DNA from 3 places in the Gudongella ferriphila genome. Region 3 is predicted to be linked to each of the others. Evidence: riboswitches for the same ligand, from Rfam matches in the RefSeq annotation. Region 3 holds a riboswitch; each other region holds the start of a gene.
The links. Region 3 has a riboswitch for cyclic di-GMP ahead of ACKVDP_RS05050 (SpaA isopeptide-forming pilin-related protein). Riboswitches for the same ligand answer to the same signal wherever they lie in the genome.

Region 1 (10,756 bases), on a different contig from region 3:
TGATAAACTCCAATGCGGAAGGAAATGTTTCAGGGAATGAGGAGTATATTGGTGGCTTGGTTGGCATAAATGGATACAATAGTATAATTAGAGACAGCTATGCTACAGGCAATGCCAATGGAGTATATTATGTAGGTGGCTTGGTGGGCTACAACAGCTCCCTGGTTGAAGGCTCACACCATAGGATTGGGACTGTATCAGGATCAGAGAGGGTTGGTGGATTGGTTGGAGACAACAATGGAACCATAGCCGAGTCATATGCGGAGAGCAATCCATCAGGAACTCAATATGTCGGTGGTCTAGCGGGCTACTCAGGGTATGGTGAGATTAGGTTCACCTATGCGTCTGGAGATGTATCAGGATCTAGTCAATCAGTTGGAGGCCTAGTTGGTTCTGCACAGGATACAGCTATTAATGATTCCTATGCTATGGGACCTGTCACAGGAGGAAGTTATATTGGTGGTCTTGCCGGTTATCTAAGTGTTGGCTCTTCAGTAACCAATTGTTATTCAACAGGTAGGGTTAATGGAAGCTCCTATGTTGGTGGCTTGATAGGCTCCAAGACAACCGGTGGTACTGTCCCAACAGTTGATGACAGCTATTACAACTCTGAAACATCATATCAGTCAGACAACTCTGGAAAAGGAATGCCTAAGACAACAGCAGAAATGCTATCGCTATCAACCTATGTTGGTTGGGATTTTCCAACTGAGTGGACTATGAATCCAACAGACAATGACGGATATCCCGCTTTATATTGGCAGGGGTTTGACCATGAGGGAGAATTTGCAGGTGGTTCAGGGACTGTATCCGATCCATATCAAATAGCAACAGCTGAACATCTGAACAATGTGAGAAAATATTTGGATGCCAACTTCATTCAGATAGAGGACATTGATCTGGCGGACTATGTTACCACTGGTGGAGATTATTACAATGACGGTAAAGGATGGGAGCCAATAGGTTCTACTCTAAATCCTTTTACGGGTTCATACGATGGAGACAATGGAAATATAACAAACCTCTCGATCTCAGGTTCGGATAGTAGAATAGGACTTTTTGGGACAACTTCAGAAACTTCATTTATTCATGATTTGAATCTAATTGACGTGAGTATTGATGGGAGAGAGTTTATAGGTGGTATCGTTGGAGTCAGTTATGGAACTATTGAAGCGTGTTCTGTAACTGGAACAATTGAGGGAATAATGAGTGTTGGAGGCATCGCCGGCTGGACAAGAGATGGAGAAATTAGATTATCTTCAGGATCTTGTACAATAGCTAATAAAACACCAACTCAGGGAAGCCGATTGGGAATTATAGTAGGTGACAATGAAGCCGCCATCATCGAAAGCTGCACAGGAAGCGGTATTGTTCAAGGTATAGGTAGTGTGGGTGGAATCGTTGGACTTAATCGGGGTAGCGGTGAAATTCGGGACTCTTTTTCAGATGCAACCGTAACAGGTACTACCAATTATGCAGGAGGTCTTGTAGGAGAAAGTCAAGGTACTATAAGCAATAGTTACTCCACTGGAAATGTTTCTGGTGGTGGATATGTAGGTGGACTGAGTGGCTATAATAGTGGTACTATTGACAAAACATTCGCATTAGGATTTGTAGAAGGATCTGATAACTTTGTTGGTGGCTTGGTTGGAATGAATGACGCTTCAATTAGCAATTCATATGCTTATGGTAATGTTATCGGAGATCAGTATGTTGGAGGATTAATAGGAATACACGGTTACTATAATAGTTCGAGTGCTTTATCCAACTGTTACTCAACCGGAGTTGTAAACGGAACATTCCGATGGGGAGGGTTAGTTGGCTATAAAGCTTCTGCCAGTACAGTTACTTCAAGCTACTGGGACATTGATGCTTCAGGTATTACCTCATCAGCAGCTGGCATGGGTTATACATCTTTACAGATGACCGATTCATCAAATTTCGGTGGATGGGATTTTGTTACAGTTTGGGATATAGATGAGGGCATTTCCTACCCTTATCTTAGATAAAGTGGAATAGCTAAAAGCAGCTGACAAGTTTGTCAGCTGCTAATCTTTTACCTTAATCTTACTGATTTCATCCTTAACTGAACCACTGTTTGACTAAGCAAAAATACTTGATTATGAGATATTAGTTTTTAGATTTTTTATCTATTGTTCAGTGTTCAATTTTCAATGTTCATTTGCCTCTTAGATATTACCTCTTACTTATTACCTTACCCTTCAACTTTCTACTTTCCACTTTCGACTATAAACTTGTTTATAAGTATTTCCGCACTCTTTTCCGGCTCCTGGTTCTCAACATGAAAAACATAATTCTTGGGATTATGCTCATACATGGGATCATAGTATTCAATCATAAGGTCTCTTGCAACAGACCGGTAATCATTCTGCCTTACCAGCTCAATAAACTGGTCAATTCTATCGTTACCGAGTCTCTTTCTAAGGTGATTAAGAGCCTCAATCAGCTCGTGGTCCGTTTCATAAACATAATCTCCTACGATGTTCTCAACCCGGATATCCATTGGAGCTGTAATCTCAACATGGATTCCGCTACGGATCTTCTCAAAGATATAATCGGGAATTACTGAGCGGCCGATTCTCTTGCTTTCTCCCTCAGTAAAGACCAGATTTCCCTTCCTGTCCTTCAGCTCCTCATACAGCAGGGCCTCAAACATCTTCTGGGTATTGGGCTCACCTAATCCAACAGCTCCAAGAGTTGAGCCCCTGTGGTTTGCACAGCCCTCAAGGTCCAACACATCAGCACCTTTGGCCTTAAGTGCCTCAAGGACCTGGGTCTTGCCTGTGCCGGTGTTTCCGTAAAGTACAATCAATTCAATATCCTTTGCAACCTCAGGCAGCCTTTCGTTCACATATGCCCTGTAGGCCTTGTAGCCACCCTGAAGCTTCAATGCACTTATATGAAGGCTCTGCAGGAAAGCCACAACACTTCCGCTCCTGAAGCCTCCCCTTGCACAGAAAAACACAAGATGCTTGTGCTTCTTGTTGATTTCAAGCAGTGTCTTGAACATGTCAGGAAGCCTTTTGGCCACTGCCTCCACACCGATCATCTTGGCCTCATCAACGGACAGTTGCTTGTAGGCTGTTCCCACAATGGCCCTTTCCTCGTTGGAGAACAGGGGAACATTGATTGCTCCAGGAATGGTCTCCTGGGCATACTCATCTGGGGTCCGTACATCTATTAGAACATATTCATCGGTTTTCAGTTTTTCTTCCAGCTCGCTGTATGATATATCAGGATACATAATCTACCTCATCTTTCGGATATTCTTTTTGTACATAATATCCTATTATATAGGAAGTGGGAGGAAATAGTAAAGTATCTGGGGAAAACTGTTTCATATTTAACCCTATTGATGTAGAATATATGAAGAACATAATGGAGGAGATGAAAAGTTGGAAGGAATCAAAATAGCAAAAGACCATATGGAAAAGAATGACCTGAAAATGGTTGTATATAATAACGGAAAAGTTGTAGCACAATCAACGGACAGAGGCATCAAGCCTATTTATGATGTCTATACAGAGAGCTTTGAGGACCTTGAGGGAGCCTTTGTGTCAGACAGGATAACAGGAAAGGCAGCTGCCATGCTTCTTGCTGAGGGTAGGATTAGAGGAATCTACACAGACCTAATATCTGAGCCGGCCTTGGAGATTTTCAACCAGAAGGGAATAGCACTGGAGTACGGGAAAAAGGTTCCTCATATACTAAACAGGGATAAGGACGGAATGTGCCCAATCGAGACAATATCAAGAAATGTCCAAGGCGTGGGTGACCTAATAGAGGGAATAGAGGAGTTTTTTGTGATTGTGGGCATGAAAAAATAAAGGTGGTAGACTGATGAATGGGGACAGATTAAGAGCAATAACATATATTGTCATAGCAGCCACCCTTTTAAGTACAGGTGGGATAATAATCAAGTTCATTGATCTTCCTCCCATGACAATAGCAGGAGGCCGGGCAATCTTTTCAGCAGCGGTGGTATGGCTGTATGTAAGAAAGCCAAAATTCACCTTTTCCAAGGCCCAGGTTTCTGGAGCCCTATGCTACTCTACAATGATCACTGCTTTTGTTATCGCAAACAAGCTTACAACAGCAGCAAATGCCATAATACTTCAGTTTACAGCACCAATCTGGGTTGCTATTCTTAGCGTCTGGATTCTTAAGGAAAGGATTCGCTGGTATGACATTGCTGCAATTTTTTCTGTTGCAATAGGAATGGTCCTCTTCTTCCTGGATGATGTATCTGGAGGAAACTGGGCAGGAAACATGGTAGCAATCGGAAGCGGGGTTGCCCTTGCAGGAGTTACAATTTCACTGAGGTTCCAGAAGGATGAAAAGCCTGTGGAGACAACACTTCTTGGTCATTTGATAACAGCTGTAGTGGGAATTCCATTCTTGATCGGATTGTCATATACAACTGGGGATATTGTAGGATTGTTTGTTCTTGGAACCTTCCAGGTGGGCATAGCCTATATTTTCTATTCCCTTGCAGTCAAGCATCTGACGGCCCTTGAAGCCATTCTGATTATGTTTCTTGAACCGATCCTAAACCCAATCTGGGTGTTTCTTATTGTAGGGGAAAGACCAGGACCTGTATCTCTGCTTGGAGGGGCGATTGTACTTGGCACTGTCATTGCCAGAAGCCTTTTGGCAAACAAAATGAATCAAATCGAGGTCCGTAAATCTGTTAACCATCAAATTGAATAAAATTTTCATAAAACTGAAATAAAATTGAAATAAAATCCATATAAAACTGAGACCCCGTTTACAACCACAGTAGCGGGGTATTATAATCATAAGTAATTATACATGTTTTATTTGGGGGCCTCGATCTATTAAGATTATTTGGACGTCTTCTTAATAGGGAGCCAGTGACGTAACCGACCGGGACAAAAATTGTTTTGGTCTTTTTTAGACCACAATACTTTAGTGGGGTGGTTGGATGAAGTGAACGATGGTTAAGGATTTGAATTGTACGGGAAAGAACATAGGTAGTGGAGATAATTACATGAAAAGGAGGAAAAATGATGATGAATCTTATGATGAGACTTTGGAAGGATGAAGAAGGACAGGGAATGGCTGAGTATGGATTGATAATATTTGCCGTTGCTTTGGTTGTTCTTGTTGGATTAGCAGCATTTGGGGGAGCGTTAAGTGAATGGTTTTCAGAGTTATGGGATCCAAGTTTGCCAGGTGGATAGAATATATCTCAAATTATTAGTTTAGTATAGTTGAAATAAAAACCACAACAGCAAGAAAAGTTGCTTTGCTGTTGTGGTTAAATCTCGAAGAGTATGACAAATGAGTGTTTATTTCACTTGATAATACGGATAAATGGAGAACGGTGAATTAAATGTTAAATACGACTTTGCTATTAATATTAGTGACAGTTTCATCGTATCATGATGTTACTTCGAAAAGAATCCCCAATTTTATTACAATACCAGTAATACTTTGGGGTTTATTGACATATACAGTATTTGATGGATATGCAGGATTGAAGTTTAGCGGACTTGGGTTTCTGGTAGGATTAGGAGTTTTCCTGGTACCCTATATCCTTGGAGGAATGGGTGGTGGAGATGTAAAACTAATGGCTGCAATAGGAGCACTAAAAGGTTGGAGATTTGTTCTTTATACAACTGTCTACACAGGACTTGCAGGCGGAGTTATTGTAATACTAATACTTATCAAGGAAAAGAAGCTGTGGATAACATTAAAAAGAGTTGTTGCAATTATACTAAAACCGATTATTTTTATTATTACATTGACCTTCAACAGTGATCTGTTGAAACGAGTTAACAACTGGCTTCTTAAAACCCAGGTAGACTGGGAGAAGAGATACATCCCCTATGGAGTGGCCATAGGGATTGGGGCAGTAATTTCTTATTTTATATGAGGTGAGTTGGATGTTTGATTTTTGGAAATTTAAAAGAGATGAACAAGGTCAATCTTTAGTTGAATTTGCTTTAATCCTACCCGTACTATTACTTCTTTTGATGGGCATAATTCAGTCTGGAATAATATACGGTGGATATGTTGCTGTCAGCAATGCCGCTAGAGAGGGAGCTAGAATTGGAATTGTTGAAAAGGATAAGAATAAAATGATTCTAAGTATTGATAATGCATTTGATGATTCACCCTACTTGGAAAAAGGCGAGATTACAATCGATCCAGCTAATGGTGTTTTCGTTAATGGACAGTCGTTAAGTGTAACGGTTGAGGGAAAAGTTCCAATTATAGTACCTATGATGGAACGCTATTTTGAAGATGGATTTTATACAGTTTCCAAGACTTCAGTAATGATGGTAGAAGGTTTTAGAGAAAATTAGATGAGTTTAGGGAGATGAAAACATGTTTAGGAAAAATCATATACTATTCAATAGAATTAAATCGTTATTTAGTGATATTGAAGGTCAAGCAATGGTGATGGTTGCAGTTTTCATGGCAGTACTTCTTGGATTTGGTGCTTTTTCTGTAGATATGGGGAATCTCTATGTTCAAAGAAGACAAGCTCAAAATGTAGCCGATGCTGCAGCTCTTGCAGGCACATGGGTTATCGATGGGGGAGACCCAAAAGTTAAAGAAGTAGCTGGAATATATGCTGAAGATCACGGTATGGACAAGGATGATATTGATGCATATATTGTTGATGATAAATTTGTTGAGACCATAGTTAATAAGAACCATGATGTCTATTTTATGAGGTTTTTTGGATTTAATAGCAAGCTAGTTACAGCAAAAGCAAAAGCAACAAGAACATCTATTTGGATACCCGGACATAAAGATGTATTGCCTCTTGGACTGATAGGATGGGAAGAAATCTTCTATAAAGTGATAGCTGATGATTTACAAAACAAGGATGATTTCTATGAGTTGTTCAAGGACAATAAGCATGAGCTAAATTATGAGTTTGGTCATAGACCTGGGATCTTAAAGAGCGACGTAAAGAATTTCCTGCTTGATAAGTATCCAACAGCTGTCATATATGTTGAGCAGGGGGGAAAAGATTTCTCAATTCCCGATGATGAGACCAATCCTAATGACAGATACCCCGAATGGAGCGTTGAGCAACTGCTACAAACAGATATAAATGTTTATAGGGATGTTCTTCAGATGATGATAGATGATGATCCAGATGTATTGTTTGATATATTATTTGGTACAAACAGTATGACTGGTAGTTTTGGTTTTATTGATCTTGAAAATCCCGGAGCAGCTGAGCTTAGGAGTATAATTGATAATGGATTTAAGGGAGAAATAGATGAAATCCAGGCTGAGACAGGTTTTATAAGCAATGTAGGAGCTAAGGATGGACCATTGGATAAATATATTAAAGATAATGGAGGTCAGGCATATATCTTTGCCATACTTCCAGGAGCATTAAAGGGAGGTAAATGGGAAGCTGATGGACCAGATGTCGCTGGGAATTTCACCGAGTATCTAGTGTTACATGTTGTTAATATGAATCTGGAGTTCAAAACTGGAATGGACCCGAGGCTTACGGGCAGAATAAATAAAATCTTTGACAAAGTCGATGACATTAATTCAAATGATGGTTACTGGGAGGAAGTCCTTCAGAGTTGGCTAGTTGAATAAGAATAAACTACAAAGAAAGAGGTGCAGTCTATGAAAGTGAATAAAAAGGTACTCCTGATTGGGGTACTCCTTGGCATTATCACAATATTTTTCTTAAACAGGTATATTCAGTCCCTCAGGGTGGATCCCCAGGAGGTGGCTGCAACCTCTTATTCTGATGTGGTTACAGCTACAACTGCAATACCTGAGCACGTTAGGATTACTGCTGAGATGGTTCAAATGTCATCCGTTCCATCAGAAGGAGTTCATCCTGATGCTGTAACAGACCTGGAACAGGTGGTTGGAGCCATAACAAGGACCGAAATCATTTCAGGTGAACAGATTCTTTCGGGAAGGGTAGCAATGGAGGAGGGTGATGTTGGACTTTCCTACTGGATACCTGAAAACATGAGGGCAATGACAATACCTGTCAACGAAATCATCGGAGTGGCCAACTACGTTCAGAAAGGTGACAGGGTGGATATCCTGGCAACCTATGAATTTGAGGTTGAAGTGGAAGGCGAAGAGGAAGAGGAAAATGTACAGATGACCTACACCCAGCTGCAAAATATTGAGGTTGTGGCAGTAGGAGGAAGAAGCGCACCTACAGAAGAAAATACAGTGCAGCAGCCAAACTCCCTAACAATACTTGTAAATCCGGAGCAGGCTGAGGTGGTTGCATGGGCTACACTAAACGGAAGCTTCCATCTGACACTAAGGAATCCTGTTGACAACCAGATCAACGAGCTTGACCATTATGGAAGCGACAACTTTGAAACCTTTAGAGTGAGGTGAGATACTTGGATAAAATAAAGGTACTATTGATAGAAAAGAGCAGTGATGACAAGGACCTGGTAACGGAAACCCTGGCTAAGGTTGACTACGTCAATCTGGTGGGGGATGCCACTACAACAGAGGAGGCAAATTACTATATTGGCGAGAAATATCCCAATGTTGTCCTTATTGGTACAAACGTTGATTTTGACAGATATGAGTTTACGGACTTTTTATCCAAGGAATACCCGGAAATAGCAGTGGTTCTGGTTGAAACCCAGCTTCTTGAGGATACAATGTACCGCGCAATATTTGTTGGCGCCAAGGATGTAATAATCTCCCCGTTCACTTCATCCAAGCTTGTGGATTCCATTTACAGGTCCTTTGAGCTTGTGAAGGACAAGGAGGTTGTCCACAGGGAAACAACTCCTACAAGAAGAAGACGAGCCACAAACGGCAATGTCATAACCGTATTCAGCACCAAGGGAGGGGTTGGAAAGACCTTTATTTCAACAAACCTTGCCATTGCACTTTCTAAGGGCAATGAAAAGCGGGTCTGCCTTGTGGATCTGGACCTGGATTTTGGAAACACTGTACTTGCACTTAATCTTGTGCCAAGGTTTACAATCATGGACATAGTTGATGATATTAGAAACATCGACCAGGATATTATAGAATCATATCTGATTCCCCACGAGTCGGGAATCAAGGTTCTTCCAGCAAATGCAAAGCCTCAGATCAATGAATTTATAACAGCTGAGCATATAGAGATAATTTTGAAGGCCCTTAGGGGAGCATTTGATTATGTGGTGGTTGATATGCCAGCCAGGTTCTATGAGCCTGTAAATCCAGCATTCCAATTTGCGGATGTCCTGCTGATGGTTACAACACCTGAAATTTCAACACTGAGAAATATTAAGGCGTCGATTTTGACCCTGCATGAACTGAACTTTCCAAAGAACAAGATAAAGATTCTATTAAACAGAGCGGATGCATCAAGTCAGATCAAGACCAAGGATGTTGAAAGCACCCTGGGTCAGAGTCTCTACTCTGTAATAGATGCGGATTACAAGCTGGCGGTCTTGTCCCTGAACAGCGGGACGCCGGTGGTGATTTCAAAACCAAGAAGTCCAGTGAGCAAGGGCTTTCTTTCACTGGCAAAGAAGATCAACACTGATTTAGGAGGAAATGGCCATAGCTAGCCGGAGGTGATACCATGGGAAACGGTTCCTTTAACTTCAAGAATTTAAAGCAAAATGGAGAACAGACAGCACATGACCAGGGAACGGGGGAGATATTGCTCCGAAAGCGGAAGGAGCTGGAGGAGATAGCCACGGAGACACTTTCCAGGGTCATCGAAACCATTTCAGGAACTGTAAATACAGAGGACAAGCTCTTTAAAAAGCAGGTTCTTGACGATACAAACAAGATAATAAATGATATTCTTGTGGAGTCCAAGCGTAATCTTTCCTTCGGGGACAAGCAGAGGGTTGCAGGCTATGTGATGGATGAGGTTTTCGGCTACGGTCCAATCACCCCCCTTATAAACGACCCCACAGTAACAGAGATTATGGTGAACTCTCCCCAGGATGTGTTTGTTGAGCGTAAGGGGAAAATAACAAGAACGGAGGTCTCCTTCAGGGACGACACCCATATTATGCATACAATTGACAAGATTATTTCCCCACTTGGACGGAGGGTGGATGAAAGCTCTCCAATGGTTGATGCCAGACTTCCAGACGGATCCCGTGTGAATGTTATAATACCTCCCTTGTCAATCAAGGGACCTACCATCACGATCCGTAAGTTTGCAGTTGAGCCCTACAACCTGGAGGACCTGATAACCATGGGTACCCTGACGGCTGATATTGCAAAGCTAATAAAGGCCTGTGTAAGGGGAAGGATCAACATCATCGTTGCAGGAGGTACCGGTAGCGGTAAGACAACCCTCCTTAATGTAATATCAAACTTCATACCGAACAATGAGCGTATAGTTACAATAGAGGATGCAGCGGAGCTTCAGCTGCAGAAGGACCATGTTGTATCCCTTGAAAGCAGACCTCCAAACATTGAGGGCAAGGGACACGTGGCAATCAGGGACCTTGTGATCAACTCACTTAGGATGAGACCTGACAGGATAATCGTCGGTGAGGTCAGGGGAGGAGAGGCACTGGACATGCTCCAGGCCATGAACACAGGTCATGACGGGTCTATTACGACAATACATGCCAACAGCCCCAGGGATACCCTTGGGAGGCTTGAAACAATGGTAATGATGTCTGGAATGGATCTTCCATCAAGGGCCATCCGTGAACAAGTGTCCTCGGCAATCAACCTTATTGTATTTGTTGCAAGGATGACAGACGGTACCAGAAAAGTAATG
Region 2 (10,756 bases), on a different contig from region 3:
ATCTCATTTTCACAAGTGATCGATGGAGGTTATTAGATGAGTGGGTTTAATTTAATGTTTATGCTTTTTCCTATATTCTTTTTGCTGATTTTTGCTGTTATTGCAGTTACGGTGATTAAAGGGCTGCTTGGTTGGAAGAAGAACAATAATCAACCGATTCTTAATGTAAACGCTACAGTTGTATCAAAAAGAGAGAATTTCAGAAGGTCTGCAAACACCCATAACAATCATCACATGGGGACAGGACATACCAGCTACTTTGTTACCTTTCAGTTTGCCAGCGGGGACAGACTGGAGCTTCAGGTAAAGGGAAAGGAATATGGAATGATGGTTGAAGGTGATGCGGGAGTGTTGGTTTTTCAAGGAACCAGATTCCACAGCTTTGATAGATTTACTGACTTATAACTGAAGGGACTGAAATATATGGGTAATGGAAAAAGTATCATGGGTGAGATTTTCAGCTGGATATCATCCCTTGTGGTGGCGCTGCTGGTTGCACTCTTTATAATATCCAACATAGTTTCCATGACAATGGTTATGGAGCAGTCAATGGAGCCAACCTTCATCCAGGGTGACAGGCTTGTAGTAAATAGGGTGGGGTACTTCTTCACAGACCCTGAAAGGGGAGATGTGATCATATTTGACAAGAATCCCATAGAGAAGGGCCTGATTAGGAACATGATAAACGAGATAAGTGACATCAGAAACAGCCTAAGGTTCAGGCTAACTGGAGCTGCAGAAAAGAATCTCCTTATAAAGAGAGTGATTGCTGTAGGAGGAGACCAGGTGGAACTCATAGATGGAGAGGTATTTGTAAACGGTGAAAGGCTCAATGAGCCATACATTGACAAGATGACCTATTCCAGTGGGGAGACTGGCTGGAGCGTACCGGAAGGGAAGCTGTTTGTCCTTGGGGACAACAGGGAGAACAGTCTTGATAGCCGTGTTATTGGCTTTGTTGACACTGAGCAGGTTAAGGGCAAGGTTGCCTTTAGAATATTTCCATTCAGCAAATTTGGATCAATAGACTAAAAAATCCAGGGGGTATCGTTATGAAAATGCCTGAAAGAATAAGATTGGCAAATCTGCCGACAAAAATTGAAAAGCTTGAAAGACTTAGCCAGGAGCTGGGCAAGAACATCTGGATAAAAAGAGATGACCAGACCGGGATGGAGGTATCTGGAAACAAGGTGAGAAAGCTTGAATTCGCAGCTAAGGAGGCTCTTGACCGTGGCTGCAATCATCTCATCACCTGCGGGGGAATACAGTCAAATCATGCCAGGGCAACGGCAGCCGTTGCTGCCAAGCTTGGAATGGGCTGCACCCTTGTGCTCAGAGGTGAGGATAAGGAGGATCGTGAGGGAAATCTTTTCCTTGAAACCCTTATGGGTGCCCAGGTTGTGTTTGTCACCCCAGAGGAATTTGAAAATTCCCTAGATGAGATTATGGAGGGGTTGAAGGCTCAAATTGATCTGGATGGTAAAAAAGGCTATATTCTTCCAATTGGTGCATCAAATGGGATTGGTTCATTTGGCTACCTTAATGCCTACAATGAAATTGCAGCACAGGAAAAGGAGCTGGGCTTTAAGTTTGATGCAATTGTTGCAACTGTAGGCTCAGGTGGAACCTTTGCAGGCCTCTATGCCGGAAACAGGATGGATGGAGGGATGAGGGACGTACTTGGAATCAATATCTCCTCTACTGCAGAGTACTTCAGGGAAAGGGTCGTGGAGCTGCTGAAGGAAATGAAAGGGTACATGGAAATTCCATTTGAGATAGAGAAAGAAGATATCAATATCATTGATGGTTACCCTGGTCTTGGTTATGCCCTCAGCAGGGATGAGGAGCTTCAGTTCATCAAATGGCTTGCGAGACTTGAAGGCCTGGTCCTGGATCCGGTATACACTGGAAAAGCAATGTATGGATTGGTTCAGGAGATCAAAGCGGGAAATCTGGATAAGTATGGAAACATCCTGTTTATACATACAGGGGGAATCTTTGGCTGGACACGGGAGGTGAGAGGCAGAATATGAAGATTGAATGGAATGTTAGATACCTTACAATAGCTGCATATTCCCTGGTTGTTATTTGCCTAAGCATAGTCTTCTATCTGATCGCCTCTGATATTGCAGTATTTAGTGAAAAGGTGTCGACGTTTCTTGGGTCCTTGCAGCCGATAATAATAGGTGCAGTGATGGCCTACCTCTTCAATTTCATCCTTGAGATAATTGAAAAGGTGATTACAAATCCATTGATGAAAAAAGTCAATATGCCAAGGCTTAAAAGGGCCATTGGAATAATATTTACCTACGCCATAGTGGGTACAATTGGATACCTTTTTGCAATAATTGTAATACCCCAGCTTATTGCATCTGTTGCAAGGCTTGTGACCCTGGTCACAGATAACTTCGACAGCATTTCAATGTGGGTGATAGAACAGATTGAGGGTCTCCATATCAGGGAGGATTATCTCCAGTATATTGTTGACTGGTGGAATGGAGTGCTTGACAACACTTTGGGATTTGTGACAGGTCTTATTCCGGTTATAGGAAGTATCGTAGGCCTGGTCCTTGCAAGCATCTGGAACATAGCAATAGGTATAATAGTTTCCGTTTATCTGCTCTTTGACAAGGACAGGTTCAGGGCTCTTGGAAGAAAGGTGACCTACTCCATTTTCCATGGACCCAGGGCGAACAGGACCTTGGAGCTTGCAAGAAGGGCCGATACAATTTTTGGAAGGTTTCTGAGCGGGAAAATCCTGGATTCCTTTATCATAGGGATTTTGACCTACATTATCCTTATGATATTCCAAATGCCATTTCCAATTCTTGTCTCCTTTATCATTGGGGTTACAAACATTATCCCATTCTTTGGGCCATTTATCGGAGCGGTTCCGGGAGTTTTCATTATAGCAATTGTTTCACCTATTCAGGCACTTTGGTTTATAGTGATTGTCATATTGCTTCAGCAGTTTGATGGCAATATCCTGGGGCCAAAGATCCTTGGTGATTCCCTTGGGATATCAGCATTTTGGATATTGTTCTCACTTCTTGTGGCAGGAAAGCTATTGGGCTTCATAGGACTGATCATTGGAGTACCCCTTTTCGTGTTTGTCTACTCCATAATAAAGGACAATGTGGAAAGACGGTTGGCAAAGAAGGGTCTTCCAATAGAGACCAGAGAATACTTCTAGGATCTTTTTAGGGAGGTCTTCATGTGACTTAGCATGATTATTGGATGATAAAAGAGCATCCTGGGTGCTGAGTATCTCATGACGGAACGGATTTTTTCCCTGTAATCCTTATCATAGCAGTGGATATTACAGGAGGAACAGAAGCTCTTGTCTTCACCAAAGACGCAGGAATCAAGCTTTTTTAGGCAGTAGTCCTTAAGGTCAAGGTATTCTTCCTTTGACAGGGAGTTTTGGCTGCCTTTATAGTAGAGGTCAATCATAAGGGCTACTATTTCCTTTTCTCTTGTGATTTTCTTGCCAGCAGTGAATTTTTCCATGGTGAAAGCCTCCTTGGATTGTGGATATATGGTTATTATAGCATTTTGGCAGCCTAAATTGAATATAGAAGGAGTAGGGGATGGAATATTTCAAGTACGGAAAACAGGAAAAGGAATATTTGGCAGCTAGAGATAGGGTTATGAAGAGCTTGATTGAAAAGCACGGGCATATAGAAAGGGAGGTCAATTCCGACCCCTTTTCAGCCCTTGTTGGAAGCATAATAAGTCAACAGATCTCCACAAAAGCTGCTGAGACTGTGGAAGGGAGACTGGTCCAACGGGCTGGTGAGCTATCTGTGAACAGCATAGGTGGACTAAGCCTGGAGGAGATTCAGGAATGCGGAGTATCCTTTAGGAAGGCAGGGTATATCAAGGGTATAGTTGAAGCTGTTCTGAACGGAGCTGTTGACTTTGAAGCGCTCAAGGAACTTCCAGATGAGGAAATAATAAAAAGCCTGGTTGGCTTGAAGGGTGTTGGAAGGTGGACTGCGGAGATGATGCTAATCTTCTCCTTTGGGAGGAAGGATGTCCTAAGCTTCGATGATTTGGGAATCAGGCGGGGACTTCAGAGGGCTTACGGCTTGGAGGAGATCAAAAAAGACCTGCATCCCCATTTCAGGGAGCTGTTCACCCCATACGGAACCGTTGCATCACTTTATCTTTGGGAGGAAGCTTCAAATCAGTGATGTTTGAAAGGAGGAAATAACATGAGAAAGATTGCATTTTTCGCATTCAGAGGAGATGAGATGTGCTTTATGCACCTGGTACTCAATGCCATGGACCTGCACAAGAAGGGATATCCTGTAAAGATCATAATGGAGGGCGAGGCAGTCACCCTGATAGACAAGCTTGAAAAGGGTGAGAACAAGCCATACCTCAAGGCAAAGGAAATGGGTTTGTTTGACTGCATCTGCAAGGCGTGCTCTGCAAAGCTGGGAGTTCTGGAGTTCAACGAGACTGTAGGGATACCAATAAAAGGAAATCTTGAAGGTCATCCGGCCATGGAGGACTACATAAAGGATGGGTACGAAATCATTACCCTATAAACCGAGAAAACGCCATAAAGCGCCCCTTTGGGGTGCTTTTTTGACCTCAAATATATTTTGATTAAACAAAAGATTCATGTTATAATGAATAGGTGTAGAATTTAAACTTGTTTGAAAATTGCAGTAATTGAAAAGGTTATCATATCTTTTAAAATTCTAGTTAGGGGGAATGTATCTTGAAAGCGTATTCAACGGAAAAGATCAGAAATGTAGCCCTACTCGGGCACAGCAGTAATGGTAAGACCACTTTAACAGAAGCAATGCTATTTGCAACAGGTGTGACTACAAGACAGGGAAAGGTTACAGACGGGAACACAATGTCAGATTTTGACAAGCAGGAGATTGCCAGACACGTCTCAATCGGAACAGCAGTTATCCCGGTAGAATGGAATAATACCAAATTCAATATACTGGATACACCAGGATATTTCGATTTTATCGGTGAAATGTATGGAGCTAAAAGAGCAAGTGAAGGTTCAGTGCTTCTTGTGGACGCTTCCTCGGGAATTGAGGTAGGGACAGAGAAGGCATGGAAGAACCTTGAGAAGTACGACACACCGCGAATCATATTCGTAAATAAAATGGACAAGGAAAATATCAACTTTGATAAGTTGCTTGAGGATCTGATAGGCCAATTTGGGGACAAGATAGTTCCCTTTGCATACCCCAACACAACTGGAGAGGGTTTCAATGGCTTTGCAAATCTTATAGATGAAGTTGCTTATGAATACGATGGAAAGAACAGGAAGGAAGTTCCTCTAAACGATGCCCAAAAGTCAAAGGTTGATGAATATAGAGAGTTGTTCATGGAAAGGATAGCACTTTCCGAAGAGGCGCTTATGGAGAAGTACTTTGAGGGTGAAGAGTTCACCCAGGAGGAGATAACGAGGGGAATAAGGGGAAGCGTTTCAAACGGAACCCTGGTACCACTTGTTGTCGGCTGTGCAGAAAAGGCAATGGGGGTTGATTTCCTTCTTGACCTTATCCAAAGATACATTCCGTCTCCAGCAGATGTTGGAAGCGTAAAGGGAACCAAGGATGGAGAGGAGATAATCAGAAAGGTTGATGTAAACGAGCCCTTCTCAGCAGTTGTTTTCAAGACCATTGTTGACCCCTTCGTTGGAAAGCTTACCTTGTTCAAGGTTGTTTCAGGAAAGCTCACAAAGGATACTGAAGTGTATAACTCAACCAAGGAAAAGGCGGAGAAGCTAGGTGGGTTGTTCATTCTTAGAGGTAAGAACCAGGTGGAGATTTCAGAGATTATGGCAGGGGACATTGGAGCAACATCAAAGCTTGCCTACACCCAAACCGGTGACACCCTTTGTGACAAGAACAATCAGACACTTTATGAGACAATAAAATATCCCCAGCCAACACTGTTCATGGCAGTTGAGCCAAAGAACAAGGGTGACGAGGAGAAGATCGGTACATCCCTAAACAAGATGATAGATGAGGACCCTACATTTGTTATAGAGAGAAACACAGAAACGAAGCAGCTGCTTATTGGTGGACAGGGCAACATGCAGCTTACCGTAATAGTTGACAAGCTGAAGACTAATTTTGGAGTTGATGTGGTTCTTAAGAGTCCAAAGATCGCCTTCAGGGAGACAATAAAAGGCACTGCAACCGTACAGGGTAAGCACAAGAAACAGTCAGGTGGAGCAGGTCAGTACGGAGATGTCCATATGAGATTTGAGCCTTGTGAAGAGGAATTTGTATTCCAGGAGGAAATTTTTGGCGGGTCAGTTCCGAGAAACTTCTGGCCAGCTGTCGAAAAAGGGGTAAGAGAATCCCTGGAGCATGGAGTTCTTGCAGGCTATCCAGTCGTAAACATCAAGGCTACACTGTTTGATGGTTCATATCATGACGTTGACTCAAACGAGATGGCATTTAAGATAGCAGCGTCCATAGCCTTCAAGAAGGGTATGGAAGAGGCAAAGCCAATACTTCTTGAGCCTATCGTAAAGGTAGAGGTCAAGATACCTGAGGACTACATGGGCGATGTCATGGGAGACATGAACAAGCGTAGAGGTAGGATTCTCGGTATGGAGCAGCAGGCTGACGGAAGCCAGAAGATCATAGCGGAGGCCCCACATGCAGAGATGTTTGAATATGCAATCGATTTAAGGGCAATGACCCAGGCAAGGGGAAGCTTTACAATGGAATTTGTCAGATATGAAGAGGTTCCTCAGATGATAGCTGAAAAAATCATTGCTGAGGCAAAAGCTGAAAAAGAGAATAATTAGCCAATTGATCAGCCCGGTTTTATACCGGGCTGAAAATTTATGTAACTATTGCAAAATAAAGGTTTACAGTTGATTATATTGTGGTATAATGATTGTGTAAATTAATATTAGCAAGAATGATTAGTATGACAAATGCAAGAAGGCAGCCCCTTTTTGTGTACTGTCAAACGACAAAGGCAAACCTATCGAGAGGTAGGGACGCAAAGCTATAGGGCCTGAAAAGGCAGCCAGCTACCGAAAGGAGAGTTTACACGTGAAGAGGAGAGTATTGAGCCTTTTATTGGTATTTGTTTTTTTGTTTGGAATAATTGGGACATCAAATGCTGCTGAGAGCTTCGGCGTTACAACTATAGACAATAATCAGCTTATGATAAACAGTTTGGCATACGGAAGCAATATGAGAGTCATGGTGGAAAAGGGTACTGAGAAGTATTTCTACAGCATGAACAGCACACAGGAGTTCATCCCCCTTCAGCTGGGAGAAGGAGTCTATACTGTGAAGCTTCTGAAAAATATTGAGGGCAACAAGTACCAGGTTCTTGGAAAATCAGAAACCAACATATCAGAGTGGAATGAGAATGTATACCTGACATCAAGTCAGCCTGTTTATTGGAATGACCAGTCAGTGATGGAAGGGTTGGCCGCATCGTTGTTTGCTGATGCTGATTCCGACTACCAAAAGATGCTTAAGGCATACAATTATATGGTAAACAACATCAAATACGATTATGAGAAGATCAATTACCTCAATGATTCCTACATTCCTTCAATCGACGAGACAATAACAAGCGGTCAGGGAATCTGCTACGATTACTCGGCGGTCTTTGCAGGACTTTTGAGATCTCAGGGAATCCCAACCAAGCTGGTTAAGGGATACGCTGCGGGAGTAGATGTTTATCACGCATGGAATGAGGTCTATATCAACGGAAGCTGGATCATAATCGACACCACCTTTGATGCTGCGTACTACCAGAATGACATGACTGTTAAGATGGTCAAGAGTGAAATGGAATACCAAAAAGTTAGGGAATATTAATTAAGCCTGTTAGGGCTTAATTTTTTTGGGTAAAAGACAAAGAAAGTCAAAGTCAGAAAGAAGGGATAAACATGGCTGGATTGAGCAACATCATCGAACAGTTCCTAAAGGAGCTCATCGATGAGATGGACGGTGTGGTTGAAATACAGAGAAATGAGCTTGCAAGTCAGTTTGAATGCGCCCCCTCACAAATAAATTATGTCCTTAGCACAAGATTTACCCCTTACAAAGGATACTATATTGAGAGTAGAAGAGGTGGCGGTGGGTATATTAAAATTGTAAAAGTGAAGCTCCAGGAAGACATTAGCCTTAACAATATCATTCAGAATATAGTTGGGGAATCACTCACTGAAAACAAGGCCCATGAGATCATTGTGGCCCTACAGGAGGAAGAGGTTATTTCCGGCAGGGAGGCTGAAATCATAAAGGCTGCTGTAAGCGATAGAGCCTTTAATTGTGACCCTGGTGACAGAAATGCAATCAGGGCATCTGTCTTAAGGAACATACTGCTGGTTCTGGTTAAATAGATTGGAGTGTGACAGACTATGAAATGCGAATCCTGCAATGATAGGGAAGCTAAGATTCACTACACCAGCATCATAAACGGAGTTATGGAAGACCATCATCTATGTGAGGTATGTGCAGCCGGTATCCAAAAGGACATTCAGGAGCATTTCCCCTTGCACAAGTTATTTGAGGGAGTTACGGTGGATACAAAATGCCCCAACTGTGGATTGAGCTATGAGAAGTTCAGATCCACTGGAAAGCTTGGGTGCTCAAGGTGCTATGACGCATTCGGCAAGGAGCTTTCCAATGTCATCCGTGGAATACACGGTCACACAAAGCACAGTGGGAAGATACCCAAGAGAGGCTACTCAATGGTCAGACACCAGGAGGACATCGACAGCTTGGACAAGGAGCTTCAGGAAGCGGTAAAACAAGAGGAATATGAGAAAGCTGCTGTGCTGCGGGATGAAATAAAGAGAATCAGAACCATTATGGATTCAGACAAAAGAGGTGAATAGGATGACAATTTGGCTAGATCCGCAGGAATATGACCCAGTAGTTGTAAGCACTAGACTTAGGGTGGCAAGAAACATTCGGGAAGAGGTCTTTCCCCTATATTCCACAAGGGAACAGGCCCAGGAAACCGCAGATGAGATAATCAATGCCGTTGATGAGAAGTTTCCAGATGGAGATTACAAGCTTTATCGATTAAGGGAAATGGAAAATCGTGAAAGGGTAAGGTTTATGGAGAATCATATCATAAGCCCTGGACTTCTGGAACAAATAGACAAGGGCTGCTTTTTCATGCGGGATGATGAGCGGGTCACCATTATGATCAACGAGGAGGATCATATCAGGCTGCAAACACTTCTACCTGGGTTGGACCTTCTGGGTGGATGGGAGCTTTGTTCCAAGATAGACGACCTTCTGGAGGAAAAGCTTGATTTTGCATACCACACGGAGTACGGATATCTTACAGCCTGCCCCACAAACACCGGTACCGGCCTGAGAGCATCTGTGATGCTGCATCTTCCCGGAGTTACAATGACCGGTCACATTGGCAGCATAATAAACGCCCTAAGAAAGATAGGGCTTACAATAAGAGGACTGTATGGCGAGGGGACAGAGGCGGTTGGAGACCTTTACCAGGTTTCAAATCAGCTTACCCTCGGTGAATCCGAAGAGGAGATAATAGAGAAGCTAAACAGGGTTGTACAGCAGCTTATAAAGAGGGAAAAGAGCACGAGGATATACTATGTGGAAAAGAAGGAAACCGAGCTGGAGGATAAGGTATACAGGTCCTTGGGAATCTTGAGGAGTGCAAGGATATTATCCTCCAAGGAGGCAATGAAGCATATATCAATGGTCAAGCTTGGCTCTGACATCGGTATACTGAGGGATTTCAGGGGCAGTGACCTGATCAGGCTGATGATATGGATTAAGCCGGGAAACGTTCAGGTTTCAGAAAAGAGGGCCATGGACAAGAAGGAGAGAGACAAGGTCAGGGCTGACCTGACCAGAGAATATTTCAAATGATGGAGGTATATTATGGGAATGTTTGGTAGATTCACAGAAAGGGCGCAAAAGTCAATTTTACTTGCCCAGGAGGAGGCTAAGAAGTTCAACCACAACTATGTGGGAACAGAGCATCTTCTGCTGGGTCTTATAGCGGAGGAACAGGGGATTGCTGCCTTGAGCCTCAAGGAGATGGGGGTGACCCTGGACAATGCAAGAAAGCAGGTTTATGACATTGTTGGAATGGGTGAGGAGACAGTTGAACTGGTTGGATTTACTCCCAGAACCAAAAAGATATTTGAGCTTGCTGTGAGCGAGGCTAGGAACCTTGGTCACAACTACGTAAGTACAGAGCACCTTATCCTTGGCCTAATTGGAGAAGGTGAGGGAATTGCGGTAACCATTCTTAGAAGAATGGGGGTTGACCCTGCCAAGCTTGCGGAATCTGTTGCCAAGAAGCTTACTCAGGCCACTCCAAAACAGCAGCAGGCTCAGCAGCAGCAAAACGACAAGAAAGGACAATCAAATCTTGAAAAATACAGCATAGACCTTAACAAAATGGCACAGGATGGTGAGATTGACCCTGTGATCGGTAGAATGAAGGAGATTGAAAGGGTTGTACAGGTACTGAGCAGAAGAACCAAGAACAATCCCGTGCTTATTGGTGAGCCAGGTGTAGGTAAGACTGCCATAGCGGAAGGCCTTGCCCAGAAGATAGTCGAGGGGGATGTTCCTGAAATTATCAAGGACAAAAGAATTGTCACACTGGACCTGCCAGGTATGATTGCAGGTGCAAAGTACAGAGGTGAGTTTGAGGAAAGGCTTAAGTCCGTCATGAAGGAATTGAAGGATGCAGGAGATGTCATCCTCTTTATAGATGAGCTCCACACAATCGT
Region 3 (10,756 bases):
AGTTATTCCAGATAAGGGCTACTAACAACAAGAGACCTGTCTATACCATTAATGGGTCCAACTTCTTTACACTGATGGACATCAATGCAGCTGATGATCTGATATTTCTTGAGGATGATGAGGTTAGGTTCTTGCTGGATGTAAATGACTCTCTTCAGCTTATAAGTGGACAAATTGAAGTATCAGAAAAGATGATTCTTGTAAGTGACTCTGGAACAAGAGACCTGGATGTACTTCTTATGGATGGAAGCGAGGAAAGCTACAGAACGGACAACTTCTCAGTGCTGCTTAGACGAAACCCTTCCGGATCTGCTGGACTTGACGATTTTACAAGAGGATCAGTGGGATACCTCATTTATGATGGAAGCCTGATTGACAGGTTGGTAAGGATAGCTACACCAGAATATATTGAAGCAAACGCTGAGAATGTCCTGAAGGACTCAAGGGGTAGGCTTGAGATTGATCAGAGCAGAATGACAATTGCAACTGAATCCAAAATCTATGACTTCACCTCAAAAACAAACGTGTTTATTGTAAATACGGAGGCTGATGTTGCCACCAGAATTGACAATATATCAATAAGGGAACTTATGGATACAATAGACAGCGATAGTGAACTGAGGGCTCTTGTGATCACAAACAAGGACATTACAGATATGAACCTTGGAAATAAAATTTCTGTTGGAAGTTCAGACAGTACCGCCCACACAATAGTGTTCACTGACTTCGTGCTTGATGATGAATTTGTGGATGTTGAGATACTCCTGCTTGAGTACGCATTCAACCCTTCAAGGGACGATGAGATCACTGGAACGAACGCAGAAGGGGATTCAGTGGATTTTGATGTGGCTGATTTTGCAGTTCTTCCCTCAATGAGCACAGATGAGCTTGTTGAGCTTGTTCTTGAGGATGGGAAGGTAATTGCTGCAAATGTTCTTTTGGATTCTGACAGTGTGAGATTTGAGGTGACATCAATAAGCACAAGAAATGAGAGAATATCACTTGATGGCGAGGAGTTCTGGCTTGCACCTGATTACATGGTGTTTGGAGACTCTTCGGTAAGGTCCGGTGACACGGTTTCAGTTGTCTTCAACCCTGAGATTGATATTGAGGTTGAGATAATATTTGTAAGGTAGATGATATAGAGAAGGAGGTGGAGCTTTTGCTCCATCTTTTTTCTTGTTAAATGTTTAATTCTTGCAGTAGGGGTAGAATTATAGTGTAGGCCAATAAACTATGTATAAGGAGGAATGTTTTGATGTATTTCAACAAAAAGCTACTTAGCATTGCCCTTGCTTTGGTAATGGTTCTCAGTGCCTTTGTAATGCCCGCCGGGGCTTTTGCAGATGGGCATGAAGTCACCATAACCATTGTGGGAACAACCGACTTGCATGCAAATATCTACAACTATTCCTACGAGGATGGTGTGGATGTTGAGGACAGGGGAATGGCAAAGGTATACTCGGTCATTCAGGCAATCAGGGAGGAAAATCCAAACACATTGCTGGTGGACAACGGTGACACCGTTCAAGGTACAATCCTTTCAGACGACCTGTACAACACAAGATTGGACCTTGCACATCCGGTTATTGATGTGATGAACTTCATGGGGTATGACGCAATGGTTCTTGGAAACCACGAGTTCAACTTCGGACTTGACCTGGTTGACAAGATTGTTGATGAGGCAGAATTCCCAATACTTGGAGCAAATGTGAAATATTCCCACAGCGGTGATTACTTGACTGGTATTCCTTATGTAATCAAGGAGATTGCCGGAGTAAAGGTTGGAATCCTTGGAATTACAAATCCAAACATCCCAAGATGGGACGGACCAAAGGTAACGGAGCTGGAATTCATTTATCCTGCCGATTCAGTGGGAGAGCATATTGAAATGATGAAGGATGAGGGAGCAGACCTAATATTTGTAACCTCACACATAGGCTATGAGGAGGAGTATGAAGGCTCTGGGGATGGAGCGGAGATTTTCGTGGAAAAATATCCTGAGATAGCAGGAGTACTTACGGGACATGCACATGTCACTGAAAGCCAGAAGGTTGGAAACACACTTGTAGGAGCCGCAAGGGATGCAGGAAGACAGGTAGTGAGATTTGACTTTGACCTTGCTATGGAGGACGATGTATGGATTATTGATGACAGCAGAGTTCAGGTAATTGATGTTGCGGAGTATACAGCAAGTGAAGAGCTGAGGGAATATGCAGCTGAGTACCATCAGAACACACTAGATTTCCTTGTGGATGTAATAGGACAGGTAGAGGAGGATTTTGCACCTCCATCTGAAATTCCTGGAATTCCAGAGGCGCAGATAAGAGATACAGGTGTAATGGACCTGATTAATATCGCACAGCTTGAGGCCACAGGAGCGGATGTTGCAGGAGCAGCACTTTTCAGCCAGAATTCAAATCTGAGAATGGGGGATGTAACCTACGCCGACATATTTGAGATCTACAAGTATCCCAATACTCTTATCGGTATTGAGGTAACAGGGGCAGAATTGAAGGATTACATGGAGTGGTCAGCAAGCTACTACAACACCTATGCACCTGGTGACATCAACATAAGCTTCAACCCCAACATAAGGGGCTACAACTACGACATGTTCCAGGGAGTGGACTACAAGGTGGATATAACAAAGCCCGCTGGCGAGAGGATAGTTGACCTCATGTTTGAAGGTGAGCCTGTAATGCCAGAGGATACACTTAAGCTTGCCATAAACAACTACAGATACGGTGGCCTGAAGAGTATGGGAATCATCAGTGGAGAGCCATATTTTGAGTCTGATCCAAAATCACTTAGAAGCTATATTGCAGATTATATTGCTGAAAACACCCCTATTGCACCAGTGGTTGACAACAACTGGGAGGTTGTAGGTGCTGATCTTGATCATCCTCTAAGACCATATCTTATTGAAGAGATAAAGGCTGGAAATCTTGAGCTTCCTGTATCAGAGGATGGAAGAAGCTACAATGCCAAGGCGATAAATGCGGATGATATGATAATGCAGGGCTTGATTCCAGATGAGGTTCTAGCCGAGTATGGAATTGAAGTTGCCCCGATGGAGCCTGCACCTGAACCGGTTCCAGAGCCTACACCTGAACCACCAAAGGATGATATTGAGTATATAGTCAAGCCTGGGGACTGGCTGTCCAAGATTGGAATGGCTTATGGTGTTGACTGGAAGGTATTGGCTGAGTACAATGAACTTTCAAACCCAAATCTGATCTTCCCGGGACAGAAGATTATGATACCAAGAAACTAATAATTACAATAAAAGGAGGTTTCCCTCGAGGGAAACCTCCTATTGAGTGCTCCTAGTTAAAATCTTTTCTTCTTAAGAAACAATCCCAGTGCCATGAAAGCTGCTCCAAATCCTGCAAATACTGCTGGGTCGGAAGCTCCAGTTCTTGGAAGTGTTGCAAGTGGTGTTACTTCTTCCACAACCTCAACTTCTGGTTCTTCTTCAACAACTATTTCTGGTTCAGGTTCTGGGACAACTGTTGTTTCTGGCAATACCTCGGTAATTATTTCCTCTTCCTCTTCTTCAGGCTCTGGTCTAGGTCTAGGTGGTCTGTCATCATCCTCGTCATCCTGTGGTGGACGGAGTCTGTTGATAAATTCAACTTCCTCGGAGGAAGCATCTTCAACCTCCACCTCAAGATTATTGTTTGAGAAAAGTCTGAAGTCACTGTTGATTCTGACCTCCCTAACTCTGTAGAGACCATCCTCAAGATCATCAAAGGTAACGGTTCCATTGCCAAGGATTGATTTTTCTTCCTTTACCTCCCACTCTTCATCATCATTGAACATTTGAAGTTCGAAGTAGAATCTTGTGCTGCTGCTAATCCCGTTTCCAAATCTGTTCTGAACGACTTTGGTTACTTCGATTTCTCCTAGCTCAGGAGGTGGAGGAGTATCGTCCTCTCTTACATTTGTGAACATTACTTCATCCACATCCCCATTAGTTTCAAGAGTGGTTGTTTGTGGATTGTCAGTATCCTCATGAAGCATATATCCATCTGGAATATTTATTTCTGTAATCCTATATTCACCTAGTGGTAAATCTGTTAGTTTTTCAAATTCTCCACCTTTTAGGATAATAGGACTTTCATCGATTTCAACCCAATCAAATCCTTCATCATCATTTGCAACCTTTATTTCAATCTTGAATGTGAAATTGGTGTTGTCATCAGTTATTTCTTCGCCTTCCTCGTCAACCAATGCTTTGGATATCTCTATTTCTCCTAGTTCAGGAGGAGGTGGTGGTGCTTCTTCCAAAACATTTATCAACCAGATTACTTCCTGTCCAGTAGATTCAATTTCAATTGTTACTGTGTCCTTGTAGACCAAACCATCAAAATCATTTAAGACAGTATAGTTCTTGTTTCCTGATGTGGCAAAGATTGGATCTCCGTAAGTTTTACCTTCATGATCAATCTTTGTTTCTGAAAGTGTATAGGTTCCAAATGGAAGATCATCAAATACTACATGCTCACCATTTTCGTCTGGTTCGTTGATGGTTTTCTCTTCGTCATAATCATTTGGACCAGTCAGTCTTACTGTAAACTTACCGCCGTCAAGGGCTCCAACTATGCTTCCATTTTCCTTCATGATTCTCTTGTGAACAATAAGGCTTCCAAGTTCTTCATCTTCAGGAACCTTGCTGTTTTCAAAGCCAATCCTTACAAGTCCTTCTTCATCTTCTTCAACAGTTACGGTTACATCCTTTTCAGGAGTGTAGATTTCCTTCTGATCATTTGTAAGAAGCTCGACTACATCGTAGGTGCCTGGCTCAACATCCTCAAACAGTGCATATCCACTACTGTTAGTTGTGACAGGGCCATATTTTGTTTCATCATTTTGCTGTAATACAAACTTAAATCCTGCAAGGCTCTCTTCATCTTCCATGTCATCAATGGATTTCTCCACTCTCACATCAGCCTTCTCTGGTGGAGGAGGTGGGATAATCTCATCCAGTTCGAATGAATAATGGGATATTCCATAGGGTTCGTAGGGTTCATTTCCATTTTCATTCAAGGGTGCTGTAAGCCCAGATTCACTTGATCCCAAGTTTGTGTAAACTCTGTACATGGGGCCTCCTTTTATGGAAACCAGATCAAGTGACAGATTATTGGTCTCAAAGCTTAGCTCATCTCCAGATACCTTGAACTTAACCCAGTAGTCCGTAGGACCATCAACATTATTGCCATCCTCATCAAAATACCAAGTACTGGATTTGTTTGAATTTTCCTTGTAGGTGTAGCTGTCATTGCCCTCATAATCAATATACTCCGGCACAGCAAAGGATACATGCATGCTCAGTATCATCGAGAAAGCTATTAGAAACGTAAGCAGCTTGCTATACTTTCTCATCATTATTCTCACTCCTTTTCTTGTTTTTAGACTCTACGCTTGTGAGTCTATGTATCGCTTGTGCATGCAGTGGTGTTGCTTGAAATATTTATGTCTTCTTAATTCAACAGTTCATTTCCCATAGGCTTCATCTCCTTATAGTTATCCAAACAAAAAGCCGCTATGGATTAACATAGCAGCTGAACGGCCATACCCGATGTGGGCTGTAGACTTCAAGCTTTGCGCCCCTGACTTTCGACAGGTTTGCCTTTGTATGCTGTAGGCTTAATATTGATTTGGCAAATACATCCCAACACTTACAATTATTTCCTGATTGAATACGAAAAGCTGCCATGCTTTCACATAGCAGCTGAACTATCATAGCCAGATGGCTGTAGACTTCGAGCTTTGCGCCCCCTGCTTTCACAAGGTTTGCCTTTTTATGTTTCTCTCTTTACCTATTTATACCACCTATTTAAATGGCTAAACAAACATATTATTAAAACATATATTTAAAAAGGTTGGTAAAACGTTGTCATCAGGGGTATATAGTTATTGCGCATTAAAAAGATAAATTAAAGGAGGAGAGACAATGTTGAGAAACAAAAGAATCATCGGTATGGTAATGTCATTTGTACTGGTTCTTGGTCTGATGATAATGCCAGCCACGGCTTCATTCGCTGACGGACATGAGACCCTGACGATTGTCCATGTTAATGATGTACATGGAAGACTTGAAGAGAATGATTTTGACGGCACATTGGGTTATCCAAAGATGAAGACCTTCCTGGATGGATTGAAGGAAGAGAATCCAAACCTTCTGTTGCTTCATGCAGGAGACTCATTCCACGGTACGATCCCTGCCAACCTGACTGAGGGGGAGGCGGTTGTAGAGGTGATGAATGCCATGGAATTCGATGCAATGGTACCAGGTAACCATGATTTCAACTTTGGCTACGAAAGACTGCTTGAACTTAAGGCAATGGCCGAGTTCGACATTCTCGGGGCCAATGTGGTCAAGGAAGACGGAACCTCAGACTTTGACCCATACATGGTATATGAGATGGAGAATGGAATGAGAGTTGGAGTGTTCGGTATAGCCACCGAGGGGACCAAGACAAAGTCACATCCCAACAATACAATAGGAATAGAGTTCGCTGATGTTATCGAGACGGGAAATGCAGCTGTTGAGGCTCTTACCGAGATGGAGGTTGACCTTATAGTCGCACTTATACACCTTGGGATTGACGGATCGTCAGTTGACACAGCCTACACCCTGGCAGACAATGTTGAAGGCATAGACCTTATAGTGGATGGTCACAGCCATCATGTTACAGGCGAGGAGAGAAATGGTGCATATATTGTACAGGCTGGAAACTATTTGAGCCACATTGGAGTTGTAAAGGTATCCATGGTTGATGGAGTACCGGTATTCGAATCGACCCAACATCCGTATGAAGACCTTAAGGGGCTTGTGGCAGATGAGTATATAGCTGGATTGATTGAGGAAACCACTGCACCAATCGAGGAGATGCAGGAGGAGGTAGTAGGAAGCACTACTGTAGCCCTTGACGGTCTGAGAGACAATGTTAGATCAGGTGAAACAAACCTGGGTAATCTTATCACCGATGCCATGATAGTTGCATCAGGAGCGGATGTTGCCCTTACAAATGGTGGTGGAATCAGGGCAAGCATTGAAGCGGGAGATATTACCCTAGGTGATGTATTGACTGCATTCCCATTCACAAATGTATTAACAAACATTGAAGTGACCGGAGCAGAGCTTATGGCAGCTTTGGAGCATGGAGTCAAGGACTACCCTGCTACAGCTGGACACTTCCCACATGTAAGTGGAATGAGCTATATCTTTGATCCAAACCAGGAGGTGGGATCAAGAATAACCCAGCTTATGATAGGTGAAGAGCCTGTTGACATGGAAGCAACCTATACACTGGTAACAAATGACTTCCTTGCTGCAGGTGGAGACGGCTACACAATGTTCGAAGGCAAGGAAATCCTTGCATACTCAGGTCTTCTTTCAGAGGTTCTTGAAGCTTATCTAAGAGCTAATCCTGAGGTAAGCCCGGCAATAGAAGGCAGAATAGTTGCCCTTCCATTGGTTGAGACTCCCGAGCCAGCACCAGCTGACATAGCCTATACAGTTAAGTCAGGAGACTGGTTGTCCAAGATTGGTAGAGCATATGGAGTGGACTGGAGAGTTCTTGCAGAGTATAACAGCCTTGCAAATCCACATCTGATCTTCCCAGGCCAGATTATAATGATACCACAATAGAAAACAACCATAGTATATCTGAGGGGCGAGAGCCCCTCTAATTTTTTTGTCTTTTTTTGAATCTGCATAGGTACATTTTCCTCCCTTATGCAATGTAATAGGTAGAAGGGAGGTGAGACAATGGCGATAGAAGTTATGGCGGAAAAGAGAACCTTGAAGCTTGAGCTGGATGCCGGGATGGTAGACGGCAAACAGAGGATTTCTTCAAAATCCTACAGCAATGTCAAGCTGGATGCTACGGATGACAATATCCATGCATCTGGAGAGGCATTGGCAGGACTGCAGGAGCTTCCACTTATGAAGGTCAAGAAGGTGGAGGAATCTGTAATCACAAATGTTTAGTAAACGTAGGCTTTTCTAACAAGGGGGTGAAAGGATGGTAAAGACAAAGCTAGAAATGGACTTTCTGGATGATCAGAACAAGAATTACAGGATCAGCATCAATGAACCAAGAGCTGATATTACGGACATGGAGGTTTTTGCAGTAATGGATACACTTCTTGGTGCTGGGATTTTTCAGTCTAGAAACGGCGATTTGGTCGAAAAAGTGGGAGCAAGGGTTGTAACCACTACAGTTGATGAGATGACAGTTTAGAAATAGGGCCTCAGGGCCCTTTTTCCATATCCAGCAAGGGGGTGAAGAGGTGGAGGATATCTATTCCAGTGTTGCCAATCTTGGGTTTCCAATTGTTATCTCAGTCTATCTTCTGGTCAGGATAGAAGGGAAGCTGGACGAGCTCACAAAGAGCATCACTGAACTGGCTAATGTAATAGCAAAATAAACTAAAGAGTTGAAAGCTTGAATTTCAAGCTTTCAACTCTTTTGTGATAGTACCTCTTCCACAAAAACCTTGACCATTTTAGGATCAAGCTGTGTCCCTGCAGATTGGTTGAGTATCTGGATTGCTGAAGCCCTTTCCAATGGTTCCTTGTAGGGTCTTTCCCCTGTCAATGCTTCATAGGTGTCTGAAACCGCAATGATTCTTGACAGGAGTGGTATTTCCTCTCCCTTCAGACCTTCGGGATATCCTGTGCCATCCCATCGCTCATGATGATGGAGGACTATCTCCGCAAGATAAGCGTATTCGTCTGTGCTCTTTAAAATCTGATAACTGGCCTCAGGGTGCTGTTTGATAAGCTCAAATTCTGATTGATTCAAGGGCTCAGGTTTGTTTAAAAGTTCTGCAGGAAGGATTATCTTTCCAATATCGTGCAGTTCTCCCGCCTTTTGAACATCATCAGCTATCCTTCCACCATAGCCCATTGCAAGGGCTAGCTGTCTGCTGTAATCTGAGACCTTTCTCGTGTGATACATTTCCAAACCGTATTTCTTATTAATATTGTCCAATATGAGCTCAATGGTCTTTCTTCTAAAGGACTTTCCATCCTTGAGCTTGTTCCGGTACATCATAGAATCCGCTTCCTTCATAACTTCTTGTATATCCTTATCTGGATGATTTTTGATTGAGTACCCAATAGCCACTGAAACAAGTACTGAGTCAAGATCAGCTTCAGTGGCTGTTTTCTCGATTCTCTTCTTTATTTTTTCTGCATCAGAGCGATCGGTTTTTGGTAGCAAAATGATAAATTCATCTCCTCCGGTCCTTCCAATTATATCATCCTCACGACAGACCTTCTTTATAGCTTCCGATACAGACACTAGAACCTGGTCGCCAGTGTGATGCCCAAACGCATCATTTGTAAGCTTGAGGCCATTAACATCCAGCGTCATTATTGTAAAGGGATAGTTTCTTTTGGTATCCAGTCTCTTGACTGAGTCTTCAATATAGCGCCTGTTGTAAAGCCCTGTCAGGTGATCATGGAAACTAAGGAAACTAATCCTCTTTGATTCTTCTTTGCTTTGGGATATGTCCCTGGCAAATCCAACAACAAGGGAATGGTCGCTGTCAAAAAGAGAGGAAACTATCTCAATGTCATAGGTGGCGCCATCCTTTTTCCTATGTACTGTTTCAAATCTGTCCTTTCCTTCTGTAAGGATCCTATTAATTCGCTTCTCTATAGCTGTTCTGTTCTCGGTAATTTCAAGATCTTCAATATTCATTTTCAAAAGCTCTTCTCTTGAATAACCACTCATTTCACAGAATGCAGAATTAAAATCATAGAAATTACCATCCTTGTCCACCACCCAAAAGGCATCAAGAGAAGTTTCCAGGATGGCTCTTAGATATCTCTTGCTCTCGCTTAGTTCAAGCTCAACATTGTGACGTTTTGTTATGTCACGGATTATTGCCACGATTCCTACTATATTATGATTATCATCAAAATACGGCGATTTGATGATTTCAAGCTTAACCCTTTCTCCAGACGATTTCCTGCCCCAGATTTCATATCTTTGAGACTGGAGGGTTTGGAGTATCTGTCTATCCTCATCTACAAACCTTGCAGCTATTTCAGGTCTATGCAAATCATATTCCCTAAGTCCCATAATTTCATCAATGGATTTTCCAAGGTGATCTGCATATGCCTGGTTGCAGTGTATGTATACTCCATCCCTATTTTTAAAGAATATCATATCCTCTGTTGAATTGAGTATTGCATGGAACATAGAGGACTGTCCGAAAAGGGTGTCCTTGCTATACCCATTTGGATGATCTTTTGGTGTAATGGTTTTATATTCATTCGGATTCATTTGATTTCCTCCCCAGAGTACAATTTAAAGTTGTGATTGGAAAAAATAAATGTGTTATTACCATTATACTGTTAATTCCTCGGGGATTCACTATATTTTTACAAAAATGTCAAATGGTTGTCATGAATTTTGTAAAACTAAAAATGACGCCAACCAGTGTTAATGGTTGACGTCTCTTTGAAACATTATAAGGATTGGAGCACCTATAGGGTGTCTCTAGTTTGAATTGGTGATGATGGCAATACAAGGTTTCCTGAAAGGTCCCTTATATATGACGGTGAGTCAATGATCCTAACTGCATATTCCGACTGGATAGATTTGTTCTTGATTGCTATTACAATGGTGTCAGGGTAGCTTGACAAGAGGGAGGTGGAATACTCATCCTCACTGAGGATTCTGTTGTCAGCAAGTCTGATCACTTCAAGATCCCTTCTGTAAAGGCTCGC

Region 1: it holds a riboswitch for cyclic di-GMP, as region 3 does, so the genes downstream of both, ACKVDP_RS00200 (Flp family type IVb pilin) here and ACKVDP_RS05050 (SpaA isopeptide-forming pilin-related protein) in region 3, are expected to answer to the same signal.
Region 2: it holds a riboswitch for cyclic di-GMP, as region 3 does, so the genes downstream of both, ACKVDP_RS12785 (transglutaminase-like domain-containing protein) here and ACKVDP_RS05050 (SpaA isopeptide-forming pilin-related protein) in region 3, are expected to answer to the same signal.

The regions. Positions count from the first base shown of each region.
Region 1 is NZ_JBJXRK010000001.1:26,524-37,279, reverse strand. It holds gene ACKVDP_RS00220 (GLUG motif-containing protein) at 1-2,009, shown strand, start outside; gene mnmH (tRNA 2-selenouridine(34) synthase MnmH) at 2,231-3,265, opposite strand; gene ACKVDP_RS00210 (DUF1893 domain-containing protein) at 3,417-3,848, shown strand; gene ACKVDP_RS00205 (DMT family transporter) at 3,862-4,731, shown strand; cyclic di-GMP riboswitch class II at 4,836-4,919, shown strand; gene ACKVDP_RS00200 (Flp family type IVb pilin) at 5,052-5,225, shown strand; gene ACKVDP_RS00195 (A24 family peptidase) at 5,378-5,920, shown strand; gene ACKVDP_RS00190 (TadE/TadG family type IV pilus assembly protein) at 5,931-6,353, shown strand; gene ACKVDP_RS00185 (pilus assembly protein TadG-related protein) at 6,376-7,620, shown strand; gene cpaB (Flp pilus assembly protein CpaB) at 7,651-8,394, shown strand; gene ACKVDP_RS00175 (nucleotide-binding protein) at 8,400-9,575, shown strand; gene ACKVDP_RS00170 (CpaF family protein) at 9,590-10,756, shown strand, end outside.
Region 2 is NZ_JBJXRK010000038.1:2,998-13,753, reverse strand. It holds gene ACKVDP_RS12830 (histidine phosphatase family protein) at 1-19, shown strand, start outside; gene ACKVDP_RS12825 (DUF2500 domain-containing protein) at 37-405, shown strand; gene lepB (signal peptidase I) at 424-1,032, shown strand; gene ACKVDP_RS12815 (D-cysteine desulfhydrase family protein) at 1,053-2,033, shown strand; gene ACKVDP_RS12810 (AI-2E family transporter) at 2,030-3,193, shown strand; gene ACKVDP_RS12805 (nitrous oxide-stimulated promoter family protein) at 3,190-3,510, opposite strand; gene ACKVDP_RS12800 (DNA-3-methyladenine glycosylase family protein) at 3,591-4,196, shown strand; gene ACKVDP_RS12795 (cytoplasmic protein) at 4,218-4,556, shown strand; gene fusA (elongation factor G) at 4,733-6,802, shown strand; cyclic di-GMP riboswitch class I at 6,968-7,041, shown strand; gene ACKVDP_RS12785 (transglutaminase-like domain-containing protein) at 7,056-7,838, shown strand; gene ACKVDP_RS12780 (CtsR family transcriptional regulator) at 7,910-8,365, shown strand; gene ACKVDP_RS12775 (UvrB/UvrC motif-containing protein) at 8,384-8,863, shown strand; gene ACKVDP_RS12770 (protein arginine kinase) at 8,865-9,881, shown strand; gene ACKVDP_RS12765 (ATP-dependent Clp protease ATP-binding subunit) at 9,894-10,756, shown strand, end outside.
Region 3 is NZ_JBJXRK010000005.1:14,863-25,618, forward strand. It holds gene ACKVDP_RS05040 (S-layer homology domain-containing protein) at 1-1,136, shown strand, start outside; gene ACKVDP_RS05045 (5'-nucleotidase C-terminal domain-containing protein) at 1,259-3,277, shown strand; gene ACKVDP_RS05050 (SpaA isopeptide-forming pilin-related protein) at 3,334-5,391, opposite strand; cyclic di-GMP riboswitch class I at 5,560-5,646, opposite strand; cyclic di-GMP riboswitch class I at 5,730-5,814, opposite strand; gene ACKVDP_RS05055 (5'-nucleotidase C-terminal domain-containing protein) at 5,960-7,660, shown strand; gene ACKVDP_RS05060 (DUF1659 domain-containing protein) at 7,781-8,002, shown strand; gene ACKVDP_RS05065 (DUF2922 domain-containing protein) at 8,037-8,255, shown strand; gene ACKVDP_RS05070 (YvrJ family protein) at 8,305-8,442, shown strand; gene ACKVDP_RS05075 (sensor domain-containing diguanylate cyclase/phosphohydrolase) at 8,475-10,310, opposite strand; gene ACKVDP_RS05080 (S-layer homology domain-containing protein) at 10,514-10,756, opposite strand, start outside.